DNA from 3 places in the Streptomyces sp. NPDC052299 genome. Region 3 is predicted to be linked to each of the others. Evidence: riboswitches for the same ligand, from Rfam matches in the RefSeq annotation. Region 3 holds a riboswitch; each other region holds the start of a gene.

What was found. A riboswitch is a leader RNA that binds a small molecule or an ion and turns the genes downstream of it on or off. The one in region 3 is predicted to bind cyclic di-AMP.
Positions count from the first base shown of each region.
Region 1: linked by a shared signal. The riboswitch ahead of AB0L33_RS30615 (transglycosylase SLT domain-containing protein) and the one ahead of AB0L33_RS23775 (M23 family metallopeptidase) in region 3 are both predicted to bind cyclic di-AMP.
Region 2: linked by a shared signal. The riboswitch ahead of AB0L33_RS06940 (NlpC/P60 family protein) and the one ahead of AB0L33_RS23775 (M23 family metallopeptidase) in region 3 are both predicted to bind cyclic di-AMP.

Region 1 covers NZ_JBFAUP010000024.1:7,876-15,429, forward strand. The annotation lists gene AB0L33_RS30605 (SpoIIE family protein phosphatase) at 1-713, opposite strand, end outside; gene AB0L33_RS30610 (antitoxin) at 830-1,018, opposite strand; gene AB0L33_RS30615 (transglycosylase SLT domain-containing protein) at 1,187-2,053, opposite strand; cyclic di-AMP (ydaO/yuaA leader) riboswitch at 2,057-2,241, opposite strand; gene AB0L33_RS30620 (2,3-dihydro-2,3-dihydroxybenzoate dehydrogenase) at 2,666-3,505, shown strand; gene AB0L33_RS30625 ((2,3-dihydroxybenzoyl)adenylate synthase) at 3,558-5,216, shown strand; gene AB0L33_RS30630 (isochorismatase family protein) at 5,249-5,881, shown strand; gene AB0L33_RS30635 (phospholipase D-like domain-containing protein) at 5,907-7,175, opposite strand.
Region 2 covers NZ_JBFAUP010000003.1:301,651-309,204, forward strand. The annotation lists gene AB0L33_RS06920 (cobalamin B12-binding domain-containing protein) at 1-255, opposite strand, end outside; gene AB0L33_RS06925 (alpha/beta fold hydrolase) at 619-1,476, shown strand; gene AB0L33_RS06930 (M23 family metallopeptidase) at 1,674-3,071, shown strand; gene pcrA (DNA helicase PcrA) at 3,130-5,568, opposite strand; cyclic di-AMP (ydaO/yuaA leader) riboswitch at 5,730-5,881, shown strand; gene AB0L33_RS06940 (NlpC/P60 family protein) at 5,880-7,040, shown strand; gene AB0L33_RS06945 (hypothetical protein) at 7,095-7,448, opposite strand.
Region 3 covers NZ_JBFAUP010000014.1:127,691-135,244, reverse strand. The annotation lists gene AB0L33_RS23790 (DNA topoisomerase IV subunit A) at 1-575, opposite strand, end outside; gene AB0L33_RS23785 (pitrilysin family protein) at 887-2,251, shown strand; gene AB0L33_RS23780 (pitrilysin family protein) at 2,278-3,660, shown strand; cyclic di-AMP (ydaO/yuaA leader) riboswitch at 3,916-4,083, shown strand; gene AB0L33_RS23775 (M23 family metallopeptidase) at 4,096-4,935, shown strand; gene AB0L33_RS23770 (GntR family transcriptional regulator) at 5,156-5,860, shown strand; gene AB0L33_RS23765 (HPr family phosphocarrier protein) at 6,031-6,312, opposite strand; gene AB0L33_RS23760 (GNAT family N-acetyltransferase) at 6,486-7,554, shown strand, end outside.

The DNA of each region.
Region 1 (7,554 bases), on a different contig from region 3:
AGGGCCTCGATGGTGCCGGGGAAGCGGCCGTCTCCGGTGCCGAGGATCGAGGCGAGCTCGTCGTCCGCGTCCACGGCGCCGGTGGCGAGGTTCCAGTCGAAGCGGCCGATGCGCACGGGCGGCGAGGTCCTGGCGGGCAGCTGTACGGGAAGCGGCTCGCCCTCCCACTCGGGCCGGGTGCCGGCGTCCGCGAGGCCGGCCAGTTCGGCGGCGAGGTCGCGGGCGATGCGCCGGAGCCGTTCCCGGTCGGCACCGGGCGCCGGCTCGTCGTCCGTCACACCGCACAGGACGACGAGGACGCCGACCGGTTCGCGGCGGCGCAGCACCGGCACGTACAGGGAGCGGAAGGGGAACGGGAGTCCGGCCATCAGCTGCGGGAAGCGCCGCATGGCGTCCTCCGCGTCGGCGAGATACACCGGGCTGCCGGTGCGGAACGCCTCCGCGATCGGGAACGGCCGGTTCACGTGCATCCGCCACCAGGGGCGGAACAGGGGGCCGGGGAGTCCGGCGAGGACGGCGAGCCGGAGCAGCCCGGGGGTGCGCGAAGGGAGGTAGATCCCGCCGGCCCGGCCGCCGACCGCCTCGGTGGCGTTCACGACGGACTGGGCGAGCACCAGGGACAGGTCGTCCGGCGCCCGGCCGTTCTCCGCTCCTCCGGGCGGGCCGTCGTTCGGGCCCGACGGCACCCGCCCGGCCGCGCCGTGCCAGGTCACACAGCCAGCATGCTCCCGGGCGGCCGGTGCGGCACGTCGGAGCGGCCCCGGACGTGCGGGAGCGGTGGCCACCACGATCGTGGTGGCCACCGCTCCCTCGCGGTCCGTGCGAGCGCCTACCGGCCCTCGTCGGGCGGGCGGCGGTCGCCGAGCTGGTCGTTCATCTTCTGCTGAGCCGAGTCGACCTGGCCGCCGTACTTGCCGCCGGTCTTCTTGTCGACGTAGTCGCCCCCCTTCTCGACTCCCTGGCGGGCCTGGTCCGGATGCCCCTTGATCATGTCCTTGATCTTGTCGAGCATGCCCATGACTGACCTCCTAGAGACGCTGACCGTTCCAGCATCCCCGCCCCGCCGGGCCCCCGCATTCCGGGACGGACGGTCCTGGCGCCGCGCAAGCGGAAGGGGTGGGAAGAAGCGCTTCCGCTTCTTCCCACCCCTGCTCACGGCCCCGCCCCGAGCGCGGGGCCGGTCCGGTCAGTACGCGCCGAAGACGTTGTCCATCGAGCCGTACGTGGCGGCGGCGTAGTTGCACGCGGCCGTGATGTTGGCGACCGGGTCGTAGATGTCCATCGACGTGCCGGGCACGTGGTAGGCGTCGAAGGTGGGCTGGATCACCTGGAGCAGACCCTTGGAGGGCGTGCCGTTGACGGCGTTGATGTCCCAGTTGTTGATCGCCATCGGGTTGCCCGAGGACTCCCGCATGATGTTGCGGTAGATGCCGTCGTAGCTGCCGGGGATGCCCTGCTGCGCCATGATCGCCAGGGATTCCTTGATCCAGCCGTCGAGGTCGTCGGTGTACGTGACGGCCGCCTGGGTCTCGGCGGGCTTCTCGGCGGCGACCGGGACGACGGTGCGCTCGGAGCGGTCCGCGCGGTCGGCGCTCTCGGCCCGGGGGGCGGTGTCGCCGTTCTTCTGGGCGGTCTCCGCCTTGAAGGTGCTCTTCTCGGCGGCCTTCGGGGCGGCGGCCTCGGACTTGGCGCCGATGGTGAGCTTCAGGCCCGGGTGAATGAGGTCGGGGTTGCTCCCGACGGCACCGCGGTTGTCCTTGTACAGCCGCTCCCAGCCGCCGCTGAGGGAATGCCCCTGAGCGATCTTGTAAAGCGAATCGCCGGACACCACGGAATAGGTGGTGGGCGCGGCCTTGCGCACGGCAATTTCCTTGCCGGCGACGGAAGTCGGGGCCGAAGCCTTTTCGGCGACGACGGTCTTGGCGGGGGCGGCGGAGGCCGATCCGGCCGCGATCAGGGGGAGCGCGAGAACGGCTCCGCCCGCGCTGACGGCGATGAAACCGCGGGTCAGGGACGCGGACTTGGCACGACGGTGCTTACCCGGGATGGGCATGGCGTATTTCCTCTCCGTCGCCTGCGAGGTGAGCTGTCGGGTTCGGACTGGAGATGTCCGGTCGCGCATGGCGACTTCACCCCTAGCCGCTCCGGATTCCGGACCGGCGGCAAACCTGGGTCCCCCGCTCCTGCCGTACGTGAGTGGTCGGGTTCCCGGACGGCGGCAGGATTCGGCGTTCCATCCGGATTGGTGAAGGGACCGTAAGCGAGAAACGACGAGCGGAACAAGCCCGGAATTGCTGATCACAATTGTTTTGCAAGATCCATCAAAGGAAATGCTCATGATCGCCCGCGCCGGAGGAAGTCAAATTTCTTGGCACGACTGGGAACCGGGAGATCGGATTGCGCGTCAGAAACGGCCGACGTGACGCTGCCCACTGAGACCGAAATGAAGATGTTCGTCCGTTTTAGGCGCATCTGACAGCATCAAACCTGCCCAGATCGCCCTCAATTGACCTTTTACTCATAAAGGTGCAAATAGGACACGAGCCGGCCCGCGACCGGGCGGGATCACGGGTTCCGACCCCCTCGCCCCCGTGATCACCCTATGGTTAGGCTTACCTAAGTGTCGCTGTCCCCGTTCGCACCGTCATAGGGAGACCCCTGAACCATGGCGCCGCATTCCGCCTCCTCTTCCCGTCGTCCCGTCGACCCCGCCGAAAAGGAGCTCACCGGCCGGCTGGCCCTCGTGACGGGAGCCGGACGCGGCATCGGCGAGGCGGTCGTGCGGGCCCTCGTCGCGCGCGGCTGCCGGGTCCTGGCGACCGACGCCGCCCCGGAGGGCGTCGACGCCCTCGCCCGGGAGCACGACGGGAGCGTCGTGGCCCGGCAGCTGGACGTCACGGACGCGGCGGCCGTCGAGGCCCTGGTCGCCGAGGCGGAGGAGGAGTTCGGCCCCCTCGACATCGCGGTCAACGTCGCCGGGATACTGCGCTGTTCACCCGTCATCGAGCTCACCGACGAGGACTGGCGGGCGACGTTCGCCGTCAACACCGACGGGGTGTTCCACGTCTCGCGGTCCGTCGCGCGCCGGATGGCGGACCGGGGCGCCGGCAGCATCGTCACCGTCGCGTCCAACGCCGCCGGCATCCCCCGCACGGCCATGGCGGCGTACGCCGCGTCCAAGGCCGCATCCGTCATGTTCACCAAGTGCCTCGGCCTGGAACTGGCCCCCCGGGGCGTCCGCTGCAACACCGTCTCGCCCGGCTCCACGCTCACCGACATGCAGCGCGGAATGTGGCCGGCCGATGAGGCGGGCGACGACCACGGGCCCGCCGCCCGGCGCGTCATAGCCGGAGACCTGGCGAGCTTCCGCACCGGCATCCCGCTGGGCAGGATCGCCGAACCGTCGGACATCGCCGAGGCGGTCGCCTTCCTCGTGTCCGACCGGGCCCGCCACATCACCCTGCACGACCTGTACGTCGACGGTGGCGCCACCCTGCGCGCCTGACCCGGCCGCCCGGTGCCCCCGAAAACGGCCCTCCCCCTGGAGACCTGAAACGATGACTGCCTCACCGTACGACGACGCCCCGACCTGGCCCGCGGAGTTCGCAGCCCGCTACCGCGCGGCCGGGCACTGGCGCGGCGAGACCTTCACGAGCATGCTGCGCGAACGAGCCGAGTCCCACGGCGACCGGGTCGCGCTGATCGACCCCGCACCGGAGCGCCGCGCCTGGACCTACCGGGAGCTGGACGAGCGCGCGGCCCGGCTGGCGGCCGGCTTCCGGGCGCGCGGGATAGCCAAGGGCGACCGGGTCGTCGTCCAGCTGCCCAACATCGCCGAGTTCGCCGAGGTCGTCTTCGCCCTCTTCCGGATCGGCGCGCTCCCCGTCTACGCGCTGCCCGCCCACCGCGAGACGGAGATCGGCTACTTCTGCTCCTTCGCCGAAGCCGTCGCCTACGTCATCCCGGACCGGCACGCCGGATTCGACCACCGCGCGCTGGCCACGGCCGTACGGGAGCAGGCGCCCACCCTCAGGCACGTGTTCGTCGTCGGCGACCCGGGCGAGCACACCGCCCTGTCCGACGTGCCGTGCGACGCGGCCGGGGAACCGGAGGACGGGCCCGGGCCGCACGACCTGGCCTTCCTCCAGCTCTCCGGCGGCACCACGGGGGTGCCCAAGCTCATCCCCCGTACGCACGACGACTACATCTACTCGCTGCGCGGATCCAACGAGATCTGCGGCGTCGACGCGGACACCCGCTTCCTGGTGGTCCTGCCCGCCGCGCACAACTTCCCGATGAGCTCGCCCGGCTGGCTCGGCACGCTGTACGCGGGCGGTACCGTCGTCCTGTGCCCGGGCCCCGACCCGGCCACCGCGTTCCCGGTCATCGAGCGGGAACGCGTCACCATGACGGGGATGGTGCCGCCGCTCGCCCTGGTGTGGACGGACGCGGCCGCCTCGGCGCGACAGGACCTGTCGAGCCTGGAGCTGATCCTGGTCGGTGGCGCCAAGTACAGCGAGACGGCCGCCCGGCGCCTCGAACCGGCGCTGGGCTGCCGGCTGATGCAGGTCTTCGGCATGGCGGAGGGCCTGGTCAACTACACCCGGCTCGACGACGACCACGAGACCGTGGTCACCACCCAGGGCCGGCCGATCTCCGAGGACGACGAGATCCGCATCGTGGACGACGCCGGACAGGAGGTCCCCGACGGGCAGTTCGGGCATCTGCTCACCCGGGGCCCGTACACGATCCGGGGCTACTGGCGCGCGCCCGAGCACAACAGGACCGCGTTCACCGAGGACGGGTTCTACCGGACGGGCGACATCGTGCGCCGCACCCCGAGCGGCCATCTCGTGGTGGAGGGACGGGCGAAGGACCAGATCAACCGGGGCGGCGAGAAGGTGGCGCCGGAGGAGATCGAGAACATCATCCTCGCCCACCCCTCGGTGCACGACGTGTCGGTGGTCGGTGTGGCCGACCCGTATCTCGGTGAACGCACCCTGGCGTACGTGATCCTGCGCGAGGGCGCCGAACCGCCCGGGGCGCTCGCCGTCAAGCGGCACGTACGCGCACGCGGAATCGCCGCGTACAAGGTGCCCGACCTCGTCGAATTCGTGGACGCATTCCCGCAGACGGGGATCGGCAAGGTCAGCAAGAAGGGCCTGCGCACGGACGCGGCTCCCGCCTCCACGTCAACTCCCCCCGTACAGAGCTGAGTCCGCCGCGCGCGGCACCGAAAGGTTCCCTCATGGCACTTCCCGCCATCGCCCCCTATCCCCTGCCGGGCCCCGGCGAACTCCCGGCGAACCGGGTCGCGTGGACCGTCGATCCGGCACGCGCGGTGCTGCTCGTCCACGATCTCCAGAACCACTTCCTGCGCGCGTACCGCCCCGGCGAGGAGCCGCTGACCGGCATGCTCGCGAACACCGCCCGGGTGACCGGGGCCGCCCGCCGCGCCGGAATCCCGGTGGTGCACTCGGCGCAGCGCGGCGGCCAGAGCGCCGAGGAGCGCGGTCTCCAGCTGGACTTCTGGGGACCGGGGATGGCGGACGACCCGGAGGCCCTTGCGTCGCCGGCCGAGGTGGCGCCCGCGCCGGGTGACACGGTGCTCACCAAGTGGAAGTACAGCGCGTTCGTCCGCACCGGGCTGGAATCCCTCATCCGCGACGACGGCCGCGACCAGCTGGTGATCACCGGTGTCTACGCGCACATCGGTGTGCTGATGAGCGCGGCCGACGCGTGGATGCGCGACATCCAGGCGTTCGTGGTGGCCGACGCGGTCGCGGACTTCTCGCGCGAGGACCACGACATGGCACTGCGCTGGGCGGCCGGCCGCTGCGCGGTCGTGACGACGACGGAGGCGCTGCTGAAGGACCTGTGACGGCCCGCGCCCGGCCCGGCCGGCGTCACTCGGGCTGGTTGACCACGCCCTTACAACCCGGGGTGTTGTCGGCGGTGCCGGGCTGGGCGGCCGCCTTGACCGTGTTGAAGTTCGCCACGTAGGCGTCGTGCACCGAGGCGATGTCGATCTTCAGCAGTGCTTCGTCGTTCTCCCGGAGCGCCGGGCCCGAGTAGTTGTGGCTGCCGGTCCACATGACCCGCTTGACGCTGCCGTCGTACTTGCCGTCGATGAGCAGGTACTTCGAGTGGATGATCCGGTTGCTGGTGGAGGTCTTGCCGTCGTGGTCGTCGTTGTAGCAGACCGGGGTGAAACCGGCGACCGAGTGCAACGTCTCCCAGGTGCCGGGGGTGGCGCCGTCGGCGGAGCTGTCGGCGCTGTCCGTCTCGGTGTACACGAGCTCCACCGAACAGCCGGCCTTCTTCATCGCGACCAGTTTGTCCGCGACGCCCTGACGGGTGAATTTGAACATGCCCACACGAATTTTTGTGTGCTTCGCCGTTCCGTCCGAAGCCGTGTAGTTGCACGTGACGTTGTCGAGCGTGTTCCAGATGGTGTCCGTGCTGTTGCCCGTGCCCGGGTAGTACGGGAAGAAATACACCTTGTACGGCGAGAAGGAGGCACTGGTATACGTCCAGGCGGACCAGTTCTTGCCGACCATCTGGTCGAAGTGGGAACTGTAGGCGTTGTAGGCGCCGGGGTTGTACGTCAGCACGTACGCGTCGTTCCAGAAAGCGCTGTAGGCCGAAGGCGAAAGGTTGGACGACGTCTGCACCACCACGTCGGCCGCCCCGTCCACCTGTGAGAACAGCCAGAACTTGTTGTGGTTGATGGACGTGCCGAACTCGGGACGCCCCAAACAGGACTTGCCGGGCGGACACAGGGTGACGAAGGAGCCCTCCTGGGTGCTGTCGCCCAGCGCCTGCTTCAGCACCCCGTAACTTCCGTCGGTCGGGCGGTCGCTGACGGACGATTCGTCGAGGACGATCTGTACGGACACCCCGCGCTCGGTGTGCGCGTCGGCGAGAGCCTGCGCCACCTCCTGGTCCCAGAAGTGGTAGAGCGCCACCTTGATGGAGGAACCGGCCGGGCTGCCGGCGATGTACCGGAGGAGCTGGGTGCGGATCACCTGCTGCTCGTCGACGGTGCCCAGCGGGTTGTTGAAGAGGGGCCTGGACTGCTCGGCCGCGGCGACGGCCGGAGTGCCGGTGGTGAGCAGTGCGAGGGACAGCGCCGCAACGGTGCTTCCGCCCTTGACCCATCGTGCACGCGACACGGGTTCTCCCTGGTGATGAGCGACGGCCCGCGTCCGGCGCGTACGCCGTAGGTCTCGGCATTCGCCGCGCGGTGGCAGGATCTTGTCAGAGGATCAGGCGGCTGGGAAGGCCGCTTGATAACCACTCGGTCAGCGGTTGGGCGTTCCGCTCCGGGATGGACGCATTTGTTGATCTGGACATGCCGTAAGCCCTTTCCCTAGGCTCCACGTTCGCCGCGCCCGGCATTCGGCGCGGAGCGTGCCGCGACCCTTGTTCTCATGGCTCGAAGCGCGTGGACGAAGACACGATGTGGGGGGTTTCCGTGAGACGCGCACGTTCCAGATCAATTTCCGCGTTGGTGGTGAAAGGGCTGATTGCGGGGCTCCTGTCCGCAGTGGC
Region 2 (7,554 bases), on a different contig from region 3:
GTCGCGGTCCTTCAGGAGTTCGATCACCTTGGCGAACAGCGTGTTGTGCGCGCCGGAGAGGATCGAGAGGCCGATCGCGTCGGCGTCCTCCTGGATCGCCGTGTCCACGATCTGCTCCGGCGTCTGGTGCAGGCCGGTGTAGATGACCTCCATACCCGCGTCGCGCAGCGCCCGCGCGATCACCTTCGCCCCGCGGTCATGGCCGTCGAGGCCCGGCTTGGCCACCACCACACGGATCGGACCGGTCACACCCATCACTGCCTCCACATGCGTCTCCCGTGCCTGAAGGGCCGGGGATGTGAACGAACGTTATCCACAGCATCCCGCAAGCCGCCGTTTCGCGGTGCGCCGGGAGGGGGAAATCACACATGGGACATTGTTCACGGGCACCGGCCCCGGACCGTGTCCGCGAAGCCCCGTCCGGCCTGCGGGCGTAGGACGGGACTTTCCGGACACGACCCGCCCCCGGCGGTTTCGCCGGGTGGGTCCGGCGCCCGGGGAGCCGCATCGGGTCGCCGTATCACCGCGCCGTCAGCCGCACGGCACGGTGGTACGGGCCTCCCTCCGCACGGGCCGCGGCCCGCCGGCGCGGCGCCCGCCCGGAGCAGGAGGCCGACCATGAAGACCCCCAGCCTGCCGTTCCCCGCCCCGCCCGCCGCGCTGCTGAGAGCGACCGCCCTGGAGCTCGTCGTGCTCGCCGGGCACGCCCTGCTGTATCCGACCGGGATCGCCGGTGAGCGCCACCCCCGCCGGGCCCCGGCGGACGAGGACGCGGCGAGCGCTCGCGCCGCGGACATCGCGCCCACCGACCGGCCGCCCGTCGTCTTTCTTCACGGTTTCATCGACAACCGCTCCGTCTTCGTCCTGCTGCGCCGCTCCCTGGCCCGGCACGGCTGGCTCCATCTGGAATCGCTCAACTACTCCCCGCTGACCAGCGACATCCGTACGGCCGCCGAGCTGCTGGACCGGCACATCGAGGAGATCTGCGCCCGCACCGGCCACCCCCGGGTGGACATCGTGGGCCACAGCCTCGGCGGCCTCATCGCGCGCTACTACGTACAGCGGCTGGCCGGTGACCGAAGGGTGCGGACCCTCGTCACGCTGGGCACGCCGCACTCCGGAACCGCCGTCGCTCCGCTGGCGGGGGCGCTGCCCATCGTGCGGCAGATGCGCGAGGGCTCGGCCCCCGTCGAGGAACTGCGGCTGCCCGCGCCCGGCTGCCGCACCCGGTTCGTCAGCTTCTGGAGCGAACTCGACCGGGTGATCGTCCCCGCCGACGCGGCCTGTGTCGACCACCCGGACCTGGACGCGGTGAACGTACGCGTCACCGGCATCGGCCACCTCGCCCTGCCGGTCCACCCCGCCGTCGCGGCTGCCGTGCGGCAGGCACTGGACGAGGCGGAGCCCGCCCGGGAGACCCCCGACGGCGGGCCCGTGTCCACCCCCGGAACCACCCGCACCACCCCCGCCGCCTAAACCGAACAAACTTCGAACATAGAGCCAAGGCTCTGTGGGGGCCCCGCCGAAAGACGGCCGATTGCCCGTTTCCCGCCCGCCCCGGAGCCGTCGAAGATTGTCGACGGCGGATACCGCCGGGTACAGTCGCCGCCAGTTCTCCCGGGGTCCCCACGCCCCCGGAACCTGGTCCTGCTGCCGAGGCGAGAGAGAAGTTGGTGAACGACCAGCACCCCCACGCCGGGTATGCCGGATACGACGGCTACTCCACAGCCGGCTTCGAGACGGGCAGCTTCGAGACGGACCCGCTCTTCGGCTCACTCCCCGGCACCGGCACCACCTACGACGGCGCCTATGACGCCTCGTACGACACCTCGCAGGGCTACGGCATCCCGTACACCGGCGGCGCGACCGGATACGGCGACGCGTACGCCACCACCCAGTGGGACACGGGCGCCCACCACGGCTACCAGGCCCAGCAGCACCCGCAGTACGACACCGCCGCGACCTGGCTTCCGGCGGACGGCTACGACTCCGGCCAGTGGGACACCACCGCCTGGACCGCCGCCGCGACCGCGTGGCCCTCGGACGACACGGGGACGTACGACACCGGCGTGTACGACGCCACCGCCTGGAACACCGGCGCCACGCCCGGGCACGAAGAGCAAAATGTGCAAAGCCCGGCCGCCTCGAACGAAGCCGAACAGGCCGCCCCCTCGGAGCCGTACGAGAGCTACGAGACCTACGAGTCGTACGAGAACGGCGACTACGACCCGTACGAGCCCCACCGCCGCGCCGCCGACGGCGCCGAGCCGGACGAGGCCGCCGAGCCGCACCCCGATCTCGCCCCCGCCGAGCCCCGCCGGGGCGGACGCAGCCGCAGGCGTTCCCCCGCGAAGCGCTCCGCACTCCTCACCGTCGCCGTTCCCTCCGCCTGCGTGATGAGCGTGGCCGGGATCGCCGCCGCCTCCGTGAGCGGCATGGGCGGGGAGGAGACGAAGAAGGACGCGACCACCACCATGGCCGCCGCCGACCCCGGCACGGTCAAGCCGGTCGCGGCCAACAACAAGCTGGACACCCAGCTCGCCAACCTCAGCGCCGACGCCGAGAACTTCGCGGACCGCGCCAGCCGCACCCAGGAACGCATCGACCTGAAGGAACGGCAGGCCGCCGAGAAGAAGAAGCGCGAGGCGGAGGCCGCCCGCAAGGAGGCCCTGCGCCCCAAGTTCGTGATGCCGGTCAAGCAGCACGGGCTGAGCGCCTACTTCGGGCAGGCGGGCGTCAACTGGATGTCCGTGCACACGGGCATCGACTTCCCCGTCCAGTACGGCACCCCGGTGATGGCGGCGACCGACGGCACGGTCCGTACGCAGTACAACAGCGCCTACGGCAACATGGCCATCGTGACCATGGCCGACGGCACGGAGACCTGGTACTGCCACCTCAGCAGCACCCGTATCCGCTCGGGCCCGGTCAAGGCCGGTGACGTCATCGCGTACTCCGGGAACTCCGGGAACTCGACCGGCCCGCACATGCACTTCGAGGTGCGGCCGGGCGGCGGCGCGGCGATCGACCCGCTGCCGTGGCTGCGCGGTCACGGGATCAACCCGACCTGAGCGGACGGAAACGACGGCGGCGGCCGGGGCCTCGGGGGCTCCGGCCGCCGCCCGTTTCTCAGAGCTTCTGCACCGGGGCGTACCGCAGGAGCAGCTTCTTGGGGCGGTCGTCGCCGAAGTCGACCGTGGCCTTCGCCTGGTCGCCGACGCCCTCGACCGCCGTCACCGTGCCCAGGCCGAACTGGTCGTGCGTGACCCGGTCGCCCGCCACCAGCGTGATCGTCGGCTTGTCCGAGGTCCGCCGGGTCGCGAAGCCGGAGGGGCCGGAGCGGGCACGGGAGGCGGAGAGCGACGAGGTGATCCCCGAGGTGGGGCCCGCCGGGGCGGCCATCGGGCCCTTCCGCTTCCAGTCCAGGTGCTGGTCCGGGATCTCCTCGAGGAACCGCGACGGCGGGTTGTACGAGGGCTGGCCCCAGGCGCTGCGCATGGCGGCCCGGGTCAGATACAGCCGCTCGCGGGCGCGGGTGATGCCGACGTACGCGAGGCGGCGCTCCTCCTCCAGTTCCTTGACCTGGCCGAGTGCCCGCATGTGCGGGAAGACGCCGTCCTCCATGCCGGTCAGGAAGACCACCGGGAATTCGAGGCCCTTGGCGGTGTGCAGGGTCATCAGAGTGATGACGCCGGAGCCGTCGGTGTCCTCGTCGGGGATCTGGTCGGAGTCGGCGACGAGCGCGACCTGCTCCAGGAACTCCGCGAGCGTGCCCGCGCCCTCCTCCTCGCCCCGGTCCTGCTCGAATTCGAGGGCGACGGCGGCGAGCTCCTGGAGGTTTTCGATGCGGGTCTCGTCCTGCGGGTCGGTGGACGCCTGGAGCTCGGCGAGATAGCCCGTACGCTCCAGGACCGCTTCCAGCACCACGGCGGGTCCGGCGCCGGACTCCACCACCGTGCGCAGCTCCTCCATCAGCGTGTTGAACCGCTTCACGGCGTTGGCGGAGCGGGCGGCCATGCCGTACGCCTCGTCCACGCGGCGCAGCGCCTGCGGGAAGGTGATCTTCTCGCGCAGCGCGAGCGCGTCGATCATGGCCTCGGCGCGCTCGCCGATGCCGCGCTTGGGCACGTTGAGGATGCGGCGGAGCGGGACGTTGTCCTCGGGGTTGGCGAGGACCCGCAGGTAGGCCAGGACGTCCCGGACCTCCTTGCGCTCGTAGAAGCGCACGCCGCCGACGACCTTGTAGGGCAGGCCGACGCGGATGAAGATCTCCTCGAAGACACGGGACTGCGCGTTCGTCCGGTAGAAGACGGCGACGTCGCCGGCCTTCGCGTCGCCCGCGTCGGTGAGGCGGTCGATCTCCTCGGCGACGAACTGCGCCTCGTCGTGCTCGGTGTCCGCGACGTAGCCCGTGATGCGGGCGCCGGTGCCGGCGTTGGTCCAGAGGTTCTTCGGGCGGCGGCTCTCGTTGCGCTCGATGACCGCGTTGGCGGCGGACAGGATCGTCTGGGTGGAGCGGTAGTTCTGCTCCAGCAGGATCGTCGTCGCGTCCGGGTAGTCCTCCTCGAACTGGAGGATGTTGCGGATGGTCGCGCCCCGGAAGGCGTAGATCGACTGGTCCGCGTCACCCACGACGCACAGCTCGGCGGGGGCGTTCTCCGGACCGGCCGGGCCGACCAGCTCGCGCACCAGCGTGTACTGGGCGTGGTTGGTGTCCTGGTACTCGTCGACGAGCACGTGCCGGAAGCGGCGGCGGTAGTGCTCGGCGACGTCCGGGAACGCCTGGAGCAGGTGGACCGTCGTCATGATGATGTCGTCGAAGTCCAGCGCGTTGGCCTCGCGCAGCCGCGCCTGGTACATCGCGTACGCCTGGGCGAGGGTCTTCTCGAAGCCGTCGGCGGCCTGCCCGGCGAAGGTCTCCTCGTCGATGAGCTCGTTCTTGAGGTTGGAGACCTTGGCGGTGAAGGACTTCGGCGGGTAGCGCTTCGGGTCCAGCTCCAGGTCGCGGCAGACCAGGGCCATGAGCCGCTTGGAGTCGGCCGCGTCGTAGATCGAGAACGAGGACGTGAAGCCGAGCTTCTTGGACTCGCGGCGCAGGATGCGGACGCAGGCGCTGTGGAAGGTCATGACCCACATCGCGTTGGCCCGGGGCCCGACCAGCTGCTCGACGCGCTCCTTCATCTCGCCGGCGGCCTTGTTGGTGAAGGTGATCGCCAGGATCTGGCCGGGGTGGACGCCCCGCTCGGCCAGCAGGTGGGCGATGCGGTGGGTGAGCACCCGGGTCTTGCCGGAGCCGGCGCCTGCGACGATGAGCAGGGGCGACCCGGCGTGCACGACGGCGGCGCGCTGCTCGGTGTTCAGCCCGTCGAGCAGCGCCTCGGGGTCGATGACGGGGCGGTGCGCCCCGTCGCGGTAGTACGCGTCCCGAGGCGGCGGGGGCCCGTCGAACACGCCCGCGAACAGGTCCTCCGGCACCGCTTCGGGTGCGGGGTCCTCGGGGGGCGGCGGGGGCGCGTCCTCCTCCTGCTGGAGGCCGGCCAGGAAACTGTCGTCAAAGAGGCTGCTCATCGCTGTCCGAGTCTAAAGCTCTCTACTGACACCCGGCCCCGCTCCGAAAAGGTCACGGAAATGTATCGGGCATATCGCACACCAACCTTCACAGCGGCCCCATGAGTTGGCTAGCGTGCACCTCCGGACGGCCCGTACCCCCAGAGGCGACCTACGCCGAGCGGGCCGCCGCGCCGAATCCGGGCCCGCCCGGAACCGGGGACCCACACGCAGCACCGGGGTGAATCGGTCCTTCCCCCACGGGACCGTAGGGCAGCCTTCCGTTCCGCCCGAACCCGACAGCTAACCCGGTAGGCGGTCCACGGAAGGAGATGCCGGCCTTGGCGTCGCATCGCAAACCGCGCACCCGGGTGCGCTCCACCGTCCCCGCCGTCGGGCTGACCTCGGCCGCGCTGGCCTCGGTGACCCTGCTGTCCTCGCAGAGCGCGACGGCCGCGCCCACGCCGAAGCCGAGCATCGAGGAAGTCCAGAAGAAGGTGGACGACCTCTACCGGCAGGCCGGCAACGCGACCCAGAAGTACAACCAGGCCAAGGAAGCCACGGACAAGCAGAAGTCCAGGGTCGACCTGCTCCTGGACAACGTGGCCAAGCGCACCGAGAAGCTGAACGACGCCCGCAGGACGCTCGGCAACTTCGCCGCCGCCCAGTACCGCAACGGCGGCCTCGCGCCGACCGCGACCTTCTTCCTGGCCGACGACCCGCAGTCGTTCTTCGACCAGACGCACCTCATGGACCGGATGGCCGAGCGCCAGCAGCAGGCGGTCACGGACTTCCGTAAGCAGCAGGCGAAGGCGTCCGAGCAGCGGGCCGAAGCCGTGGAGAGCCTGGAGACGCTGACCAAGTCGCAGGCCGCGCTGCGCACCAGCAAGCAGAACGTCCAGACGAAGCTGACCGAGGCCCGGACGCTGCTGTCGAAGCTGACCGCCGAGGAGAAGGCGCGTCTGGCGGAGCTGGAGCGCAAGAAGGAGGCGGAGGCCAAGCGGAAGGCCGAGGAGCTGGCGGAGAAGCAGGCCGCCGCCCGGAAGGAAGCCGAGCGGAAGGCCGAGGAGTCGGCCGGCAGCGGTACGGAGACGGGCTCGGGCTCGGACACCGGCTCGGACACCGGCACCGGGACCAGCGCCTCCACGAAGGCGGACAAGGTCCTCGCGTTCGCCCGCGCCCAGATAGGCAAGCCGTACGTCTGGGGGGCGACCGGCCCCTCCTCGTACGACTGCTCGGGGCTGACGCAGGCGGCCTGGAAGGCGGCGGGCGTCGATATCCCGCGCACCACCTGGGACCAGGTGAACGTCGGGACGCGGATCGCCACGGCTGATCTGCAACCCGGTGACCTGGTGTTCTTCTACGACGACATCAGCCACGTCGGGATCTACAAGGGTGACGGGATGATGATCCACGCGCCGAAGCCCGGGGCCAATGTGCGCGAGGAGTCGATCTACTACATGCCGATCTACGGGAGCGTGCGCCCGGCCTGACCGGGAAAAAAAGAGGGCCGGTCCGCGCGGACCGGCCCTCTCGCGTGCCGCCGCTCAGGTCCAGAGCGTGGCGATGAAGATGTTCGCCAGGGTCAGCGCGCCGACCGCCGCGAAGAACCCCTTCTCGACCTTCTCCTCGTCCCGCTTGACGTAGACGAGCCCCAGGATCACGACCAGGAACAGCAGCTTGATGCCGATCTTGACGTTGTTCACGGGGTGGTCGTCGGCCTGGTCCAGGCCGACCAGGGCGACGCCGGTGACGAGCATGGTCAGCGCACCGTGCAGCATGCCGGGGACGAACCGGGCAGTGCCGGCCTTCATCGCCTTCATCTGACCGAGGAAGCCGCCGAGCAGGGCGGCGATGCCGATGATGTGCAGGGCGACGACGAAATCGATGAGTACGCGCATGGTTCCGCACCCTAGAGCCCTCGCCCCGGACCGCTCCGGGCAGGGTGGGGGCCTACGGGCCGCTTGAATGATGAATGCACTTTTTGCCTGATTCTGTGGCCCTTTT
Region 3 (7,554 bases):
TTGGTCGCCATGCCGACCGCGATCCCGGTCGTGCCGTTGACCAGGAGGTTGGGGTAGGCCGCCGGGAGGACGACCGGCTCCTGCTCCTGGCCGTCGTAGTTCGACTGGAAGGCGACCGTCTCCTCGTCGATCGACTCCGTCATCAGCGAGGTCGCGTCGGCCATCCGGCACTCGGTGTACCGCATGGCGGCCGGCGGGTCGTCGTTGCCCAGGGAGCCGAAGTTCCCGTGCCCGTCGACGAGGGGGAGGCGCATGGAGAACGGCTGGGCCATGCGCACCAGCGCGTCGTAGATCGACGCGTCGCCGTGCGGGTGCAGCTTGCCCATGACCTCGCCGACGACCCGGGCGCACTTCACGAAGCCGCGGTCCGGGCGCAGGCCCATCTCGTTCATCTGGTACACGATGCGGCGATGCACCGGCTTCATGCCGTCACGGGCGTCCGGGAGGGCGCGTGAGTAGATCACCGAGTACGCGTACTCGAGGAAGGAGCCCTGCATTTCGTCGACGACGTCGATGTCGAGGATCTTCTCCTCGAAGTCGACCGGCGGCGGGGTCTTCGTGCTGCGGCGGGCCATCGCTGCTGCGACTCCTTCACGGATTTCGAGCGGGCAACCTCAGGTTCCCTCAGGTTCTGACGCGGTCCATTGTGGACCGCCGCACTGACAACCCCGACCTCGACCCGTCCCAAAGGGCCCGCGCCGGCCGTCCCGAGGCGGCGGAGGACCACCTTCCGGGGAATTTCGCTCGCAGCTTCGCCGCACGGGAACTTCGGCAGGTGCCGGTTCGCTTGCATACAGTGGCGGGTGTCTTGAAGCAACCTTTCGAAGCAGCCTCCCGCAGCGGCTTCTTCATATGGACATCCAGTAGCGCGATCGAAGGGACGTACATGCCCATGGGTCACACGGCCACAGCCCAGGCCGGTTCCGGCGGCTTGACAGCGACCGAGCACCGTCTGGCCAACGGCCTGCGCGTGGTGCTCTCCGAGGACCATCTGACCCCGGTCGCGGCGGTGTGCCTCTGGTACGACGTCGGCTCACGCCACGAAGTCAAGGGCCGTACGGGCCTGGCCCACCTCTTCGAGCACCTGATGTTCCAGGGCTCGGGCCAGGTCAAGGGGAACGGACACTTCGAGCTGGTGCAGGGCGCCGGCGGCTCGCTGAACGGCACCACCAGTTTCGAGCGGACCAACTACTTCGAGACCATGCCCACGCACCAGCTGGAGCTGGCCCTGTGGCTCGAGGCCGACCGGATGGGCTCGCTGCTCTCCGCGCTCGACGAGGAGTCCATGGAGAACCAGCGCGACGTCGTCAAGAACGAGCGCCGCCAGCGCTACGACAACGTCCCGTACGGCACCGCGTTCGAGCGGCTGACCGCCCTGGCCTACCCCGAGGGCCATCCGTACCACCACACCCCGATCGGCTCCATGGCCGACCTCGACGCGGCGACCCTGGAGGACGCCCGCGCCTTCTTCCGTACGTACTACGCGCCGAACAACGCGGTGCTGTCGGTCGTCGGCGACATCGATCCCGAGCAGACCCTCGCCTGGATCGAGAAGTACTTCGGCTCCATCCCCTCCCACGACGGCAAGCAGCCGCCGCGCGACGGCTCGCTGCCCACGATCATGGGCGGCCAGCTGCGTGAGGAGGTACGCGAGGAGGTGCCGGCGCGCGCCCTGATGGCCGCGTACCGGCTGCCCCACGACGGCACCCGCGAGTGCGACGCCGCGGACCTCGCCCTGACCGTGCTCGGCGGCGGCGAGTCGTCCCGGCTGCACAACCGCCTGGTCCGGCGCGACCGTACGGCCGTGGCCGCCGGGTTCGGCCTGCTCCGGCTCGCCGGCGCGCCCTCCCTGGGCTGGCTGGACGTCAAGACGTCCGGCGGCGTGGAGGTGGCGGAGATCGAGGCCGCCGTCGACGAGGAGCTTGCCCGGTTCGCCGAGGAAGGCCCCACGGCCGAGGAGATGGAGCGCGCCCAAGCCCAGTTGGAGCGCGAATGGCTGGACCGCCTCGGTACGGTCGCGGGCCGCGCCGACGAACTGTGCCGGTACGCCGTGCTGTTCGGCGACCCCCAGCTGGCGCTGTCCGCCGTGCACCGGGTCCTCGACGTCACGGCCGAGGAGGTCAAGGCGGCCGCCCAGGCGCAGCTGCGGCCCGACAACCGGGCGGTTCTCGTCTACGAACCGGTCGAGCCCGCCGAGGCCGCCGAAGAGGCCGACACCGACACCGACGCGCACGAAGGGGCGGACCAGTGACCGACGCTGCCGCGACTGAAGTTCCGATGCAGTTCCACCCCCAGCCCGCTCCCGGCGTGGCCCGGCCGTGGGCCTTCCCCGCGCCCGAGCGGGGCTCCCTGCCCAACGGCCTCACCGTCCTGCGCTGCCACCGCCCCGGCCAGCAGGTCGTCGCCGTCGAGATCTTCCTCGCCGCCCCCCTGGACGCCGAGCCCGAGGGTCTGGACGGCGTGGCCACGATCATGTCGCGCGCCCTGTCCGAGGGCACCGACAAGCAGAGCGCCGAGGAGTTCGCCGCCGAGCTGGAGCGGTGCGGTGCCACCCTCGACGCCCACGCCGACCACCCCGGCGTCCGGGTCTCGCTGGAGGTCCCGGCCTCGCGTCTGGCCAAGGCGCTCGGCCTGGTCGCCGAGGCGCTGCGGGCGCCGGCCTTCGCCGAAAGCGAGATCGAGCGCCTGGTGCGGAACCGGCTGGACGAGATTCCGCACGAGCAGGCCAACCCGGCCCGCCGTGCGGCCAAGCAGCTCTCCAAGGAGCTGTTCCCGGCCACGGCCCGCATGTCCCGCCCGCGCCTGGGCACCGAGGAGACCATCGGGCGGATCGACGCCGCGGCCGTGCGCGCCTTCTACGACGCGCACATCCGGCCGTCCACGGCGACCGCCGTGGTCGTCGGCGACCTCACCGGCATCGACCTGGACGCGCTGCTCGCCGACACCCTCGGCGACTGGTCCGGGAACGCCGCCGAGCCCCGTCCCGTGCCGCCGATCACGGCCGACGACACCGGCCGGGTGATCATTGTGGACCGCCCCGGCGCGGTGCAGACGCAGCTGCTGATCGGCCGCATCGGCGCCGACCGCCACGACAGCGTGTGGCCCGCCCAGGTCCTCGGCACCTACTGCCTCGGCGGCACGCTGACCTCCCGGCTCGACCGGGTGCTGCGCGAGGAGAAGGGCTACACCTACGGCGTACGGGCCTTCGCCCAGGTGCTCCGCTCCGGTGCCGCCGACTCCGTCTCGGGTGCGACGGGCGCCGCGATGCTCGCCATCAGCGGTTCCGTGGACACCGAGTCCACCGGGCCGGCGCTGGACGACCTGTGGAAGGTCCTGCGGACGCTGGCCGCCGAGGGCCTGACCGACGCCGAGCGCGAGACGGCCGTGCAGAACCTCGTGGGCGTCGCACCGCTGAAGTTCGAGACGGCGGCCTCCGTGGCGAGCACGCTCGCCGACCAGGTGGAACAGCACCTCCCGGACGACTACCAGGCGACGCTGTACGCCCGCCTCGCCGAGACCGGCACCGTGGAGGCGACCGCGGCCGTGGTCAGCGCCTTCCCGGTGGACCGGCTGGTCACGGTCCTGGTCGGGGACGCCTCGCGCATCGAGGAGCCGGTCAGGGCGCTCGGCATCGGTGAGGTGTCGGTCGTCACCGGCTGATCCGCCGCTCAACCCGCCCCACGGGTAAGGGGGAGGGTCCCGCGCCGCGGTCGCGCCGGACCCTCCTCACCACCTGGTCCCCTTCTCCCCTTCTCCCCTTCTCCCCTTCTCCTCTTCTGTCCCTTTTGTCCGCTAAGTGGTCGGCTCGCCCTGTGGGATGCGCTACAAAACCCCATGTCCGTTTGGTGGCGTGAAGTCCGTCCGCTTAGCGTCGGGTCCGCTGTCCGCCACTCGTACGCGCATCCGTGACGTACCGGGCAGCCATCGCCGAGTCCCCGTCAGGCGCGAGCCTGGGGAGCCGGGGACCCACGCAGTCCCTGGGGTGAATCGGATGCCCGCACTCCGTCCGGAGTGAGGCGTCCGTAGGAGACCTTCCTGCTCCGAACCCGTCAGCTAACCCGGTAGGCGAGAAGGAAGGAAAGGACCCGCCACCCCATGGCGTTCACCCGTGCCACCGGGAAGCACCGTGCCCCGAGCCGCCTGACCCGCGCCGGCGCCAAGGCCGTCGGCGTCGCGACGCTCGCCGCAGGCGGTGTCATCGGCTCCCTGGCCTCCCCGGCCCTCGCCGCCGACTCCGGGACGGCCCCCGCCGCCACCGAGACCGGCCTCTCCCAGCTCCTCGCCATCGAGAACACCCTCGCCGACCGGATCGACGCCCAGGCCGCCGCGCAGCAGCACCAGGCCGAGGCCGCCGAGAAGAAGGCTGAGGCCAAGGCGAAGGCGGTGGCCAAGAAGAAGGCCGAGGCCGCGAAGAAGAGGGCCGCCGAGAAGGCCGCCAAGGCCAAGGAAGCGGCCAAGGCGAAGGCCAGGGCCGCCCGCGAGGCTTCCGCCCGTGCCGGCCGCTCCACCACCCGCACCGCGCTGGGCTCCTCCTACCAGCTGCCCGTCGCCGGCTCGTACGTGACCACGGGCTACAAGTCCAGCGGCTCGCTCTGGTCGTCCGGCAGTCACTCCGGCATCGACTTCCACGCCGCGTCCGGCAGCTCCGTCGTCGCTGTCGGCGCCGGCACGGTCGTGGAGGCCGGCTGGGGCGGAGCGTACGGCAACAACATCGTGCTCCGGATGACGGACGGCACGTACACCCAGTACGGCCACCTCTCCTCGATCGGCGTATCCGTCGGCCAGAGCGTCGCGGCCGGCCAGCAGATCGGACTCTCCGGCTCGACCGGCAACTCCACCGGACCGCACCTCCACTTCGAGGCCCGCACCACGCCCTCCTACGGCTCGGACATGGACCCGGTCGCGTATCTGCGCGCCCACGGCGTCAGCGTCTGACCGTTCGCAGCCCCCCACCGAAGACCCCGGCACCCCGCCGGGGTCTTCGCCGTTCCCGCACCCGTGCACGTGCCTCTCGTGCGCCTTCCGCCGCTCGGTCGTGACCAAAAGATATTCATGAATTAACGCTCGGCATCGGAAATGCGAGCGCATTGCAATAGAGTCACGCCAGAGGTGTCGATCGGCCGCTGTTCGCGGGGATTGAGGCGGAGGTTCGGACATGCGTGTTCCGGCGCATTCGGTATGCACGGCAATCCGTGACGACATCGTCTCCGGTGTCTTCGAACGCGGCAGCCGGCTCACCGAGGAGGTACTCGCACGGCGCTACGGGGTCTCCCGCGTCCCGGTACGGGAAGCGCTGCGCACCCTGGAGTCGGAGGGCTTCGTCGTCACCCGGAGACACGCCGGAGCCTGCGTCGCCGAGCCCTCGGAGCAGGAGGCCGCCGACCTCCTGGAGGTCCGCATGCTGCTGGAGCCGCTGAGCGCGGCCCGCGCGGCCCAGCGCCGGACGGAGGCCCACCTCAAGGTGTTGCGCGGCCTGGTCAGGCTCGGGCAGGAGCGGGCCCGCCGGGGCGAGGGCGAGGACCTGCGCTCCTTGGCCGGCTGGTTCCACGAGACGCTGGCCCAGGCATCGGGCAGCCCCGGCCTCATCGCCCTGCTCACCCAGCTCCGCCACAAGATCGCCTGGATGTACGCGGTCGAGCAGCCGGCCCGCCCGGCCGACGCCTGGGCCGAGCACGGCGCCCTCGTGGACGCCGTGGCGCGCGGGGACGCGGAGCGGGCCAGGGCCCTGGCCGCGCAGCTCGCCGAACGCCACGGCGCCGCGCACCGGCTCCGCCGCGCCGCCCGCCCCGCCACCGTGCCCCGGGCCGGCCGTGTGAGGGCTTCGCAACGTCCCGTAAACACCGCGAGCGGCCGGAATTAACAAAGGCCGCGTACAAATAGAGAAAGGCGCGTGCAAAAACAGGAAAAGGCGTCGCCTGCCTATTCGGTCCGGTCGTCATGGTCCGGGTCCGTGCACGCAAAAGCCGCGGCGCCCCATGCAGGGGGCCGCGGCTTTCCCGTAGGAATGCCGGCGGTGCCGGCCACTCGGGCTCAGACGGTCTCCGGAAGCTCCTCGAGGCCCTCGGCGACCAGCTTCGCCAGACGGTCCAGGGCGGCCTCGGCGTTGTCCGCGTCGGACGCGAGCACGATCTCCTCGCCGCCCTGGGCGCCGAGGCCGAGCACCGCGAGCATGGAGGCCGCGTTGACCGGGTTGCCGTCCGCCTTGGCGATGGTGACGGGAACGCCGGAGGCCGTAGCGGCACGGACGAAGATGGAAGCGGGGCGGGCGTGCAGGCCCTCGGCCCAACCGACGTTTACGCGGCGCTCAGCCATGGTTCTGCCCTTCACGAATCAACGGTTGTCTAGACCAGTGTCTCATGTGGTGCGCGATGCTCCGGGCAGACCCGCGGGCCCTCCCGGGCGCCGCGCCCACGGTCTTCCGGAGACCTCAGACTGCCCCGGCCCCGGCACCCCCGCGACCGGTGCGACAGCCGTAGGCTTTCCTCATGCAGCCCTCTCCGGAGCAGAGTCCGCATCACGCCTACCCCGATCACTGGGAGGCGGACGTGGTGCTCCGCGACGGCGGCACCGCGCGCATCAGGCCGATCACCACGGACGACGCCGAGCGGCTGGTCAGCTTCTACGAGCAGGTTTCCGACGAGTCGAAGTACTACCGCTTCTTCGCGCCCTACCCCCGGCTCTCCGCCAAGGACGTCCACCGCTTCACCCATCACGACTACGTCGACAGGGTGGGGCTGGCCGTCACGGTGGGCGGCGAGTTCATCGCCACCGTCCGCTACGACCGGATCGACGCGACCGGCCGCCCCGCCTCCGCCCCCGCCGACGAGGCCGAGGTCGCCTTCCTCGTCCAGGACGCCCACCAGGGCCGGGGCGTGGCCTCGACCCTGCTCGAACACATCGCGGCCGTCGCCCGCGAGCGGGGCATCCGGCGCTTCGCTGCCGAAGTGCTGCCCGCCAACACCAAGATGATCAAGGTGTTCCGGGACGCCGGCTACACCCAGCAGCGCAGCTTCGAGGACGGCTCCGTCCACCTCACCCTGGACCTCGAACCGACCGCGGAATCCCTCGCCGTCCAGCGCGCCCGCGAACAGCGCGCCGAAGCCAAGTCCGTACAGCGGCTGCTCGCCCCCGGCTCCGTCGCCGTCATCGGCGTCGGCCGCACCCCCGGCGGCGTCGGCCGCACGGTCCTGCGCAACCTGCTCGGCGCGGGCTTCACCGGCCGCGTCCACGCGGTGAACAGCGCGTTCCCCGCGGACCAGGACACCATCGACGGGGTCCCCGCGCACCGCTCCCTGGGGGAGATCGGCCGGCCGGTCGACCTCGCGGTGGTCGCCGTGCCCGCCGACCGGGTCCCGGAAGCCGTCGCGGACTGCGGCGAGCGCGGCGTCCAGGGGCTGGTGGTCCTCTCCGCCGGTTACGCCGAGTGGGGCGCCGAGGGCCGCGAGCGCCAGCGGGAACTGGTGCGCCAGGCCCGTTCGTACGGCATGCGGATCATCGGGCCCAACGCGTTCGGCATCATCAACAACTCCGAGGCGGTCCGGCTCAACGCCTCGC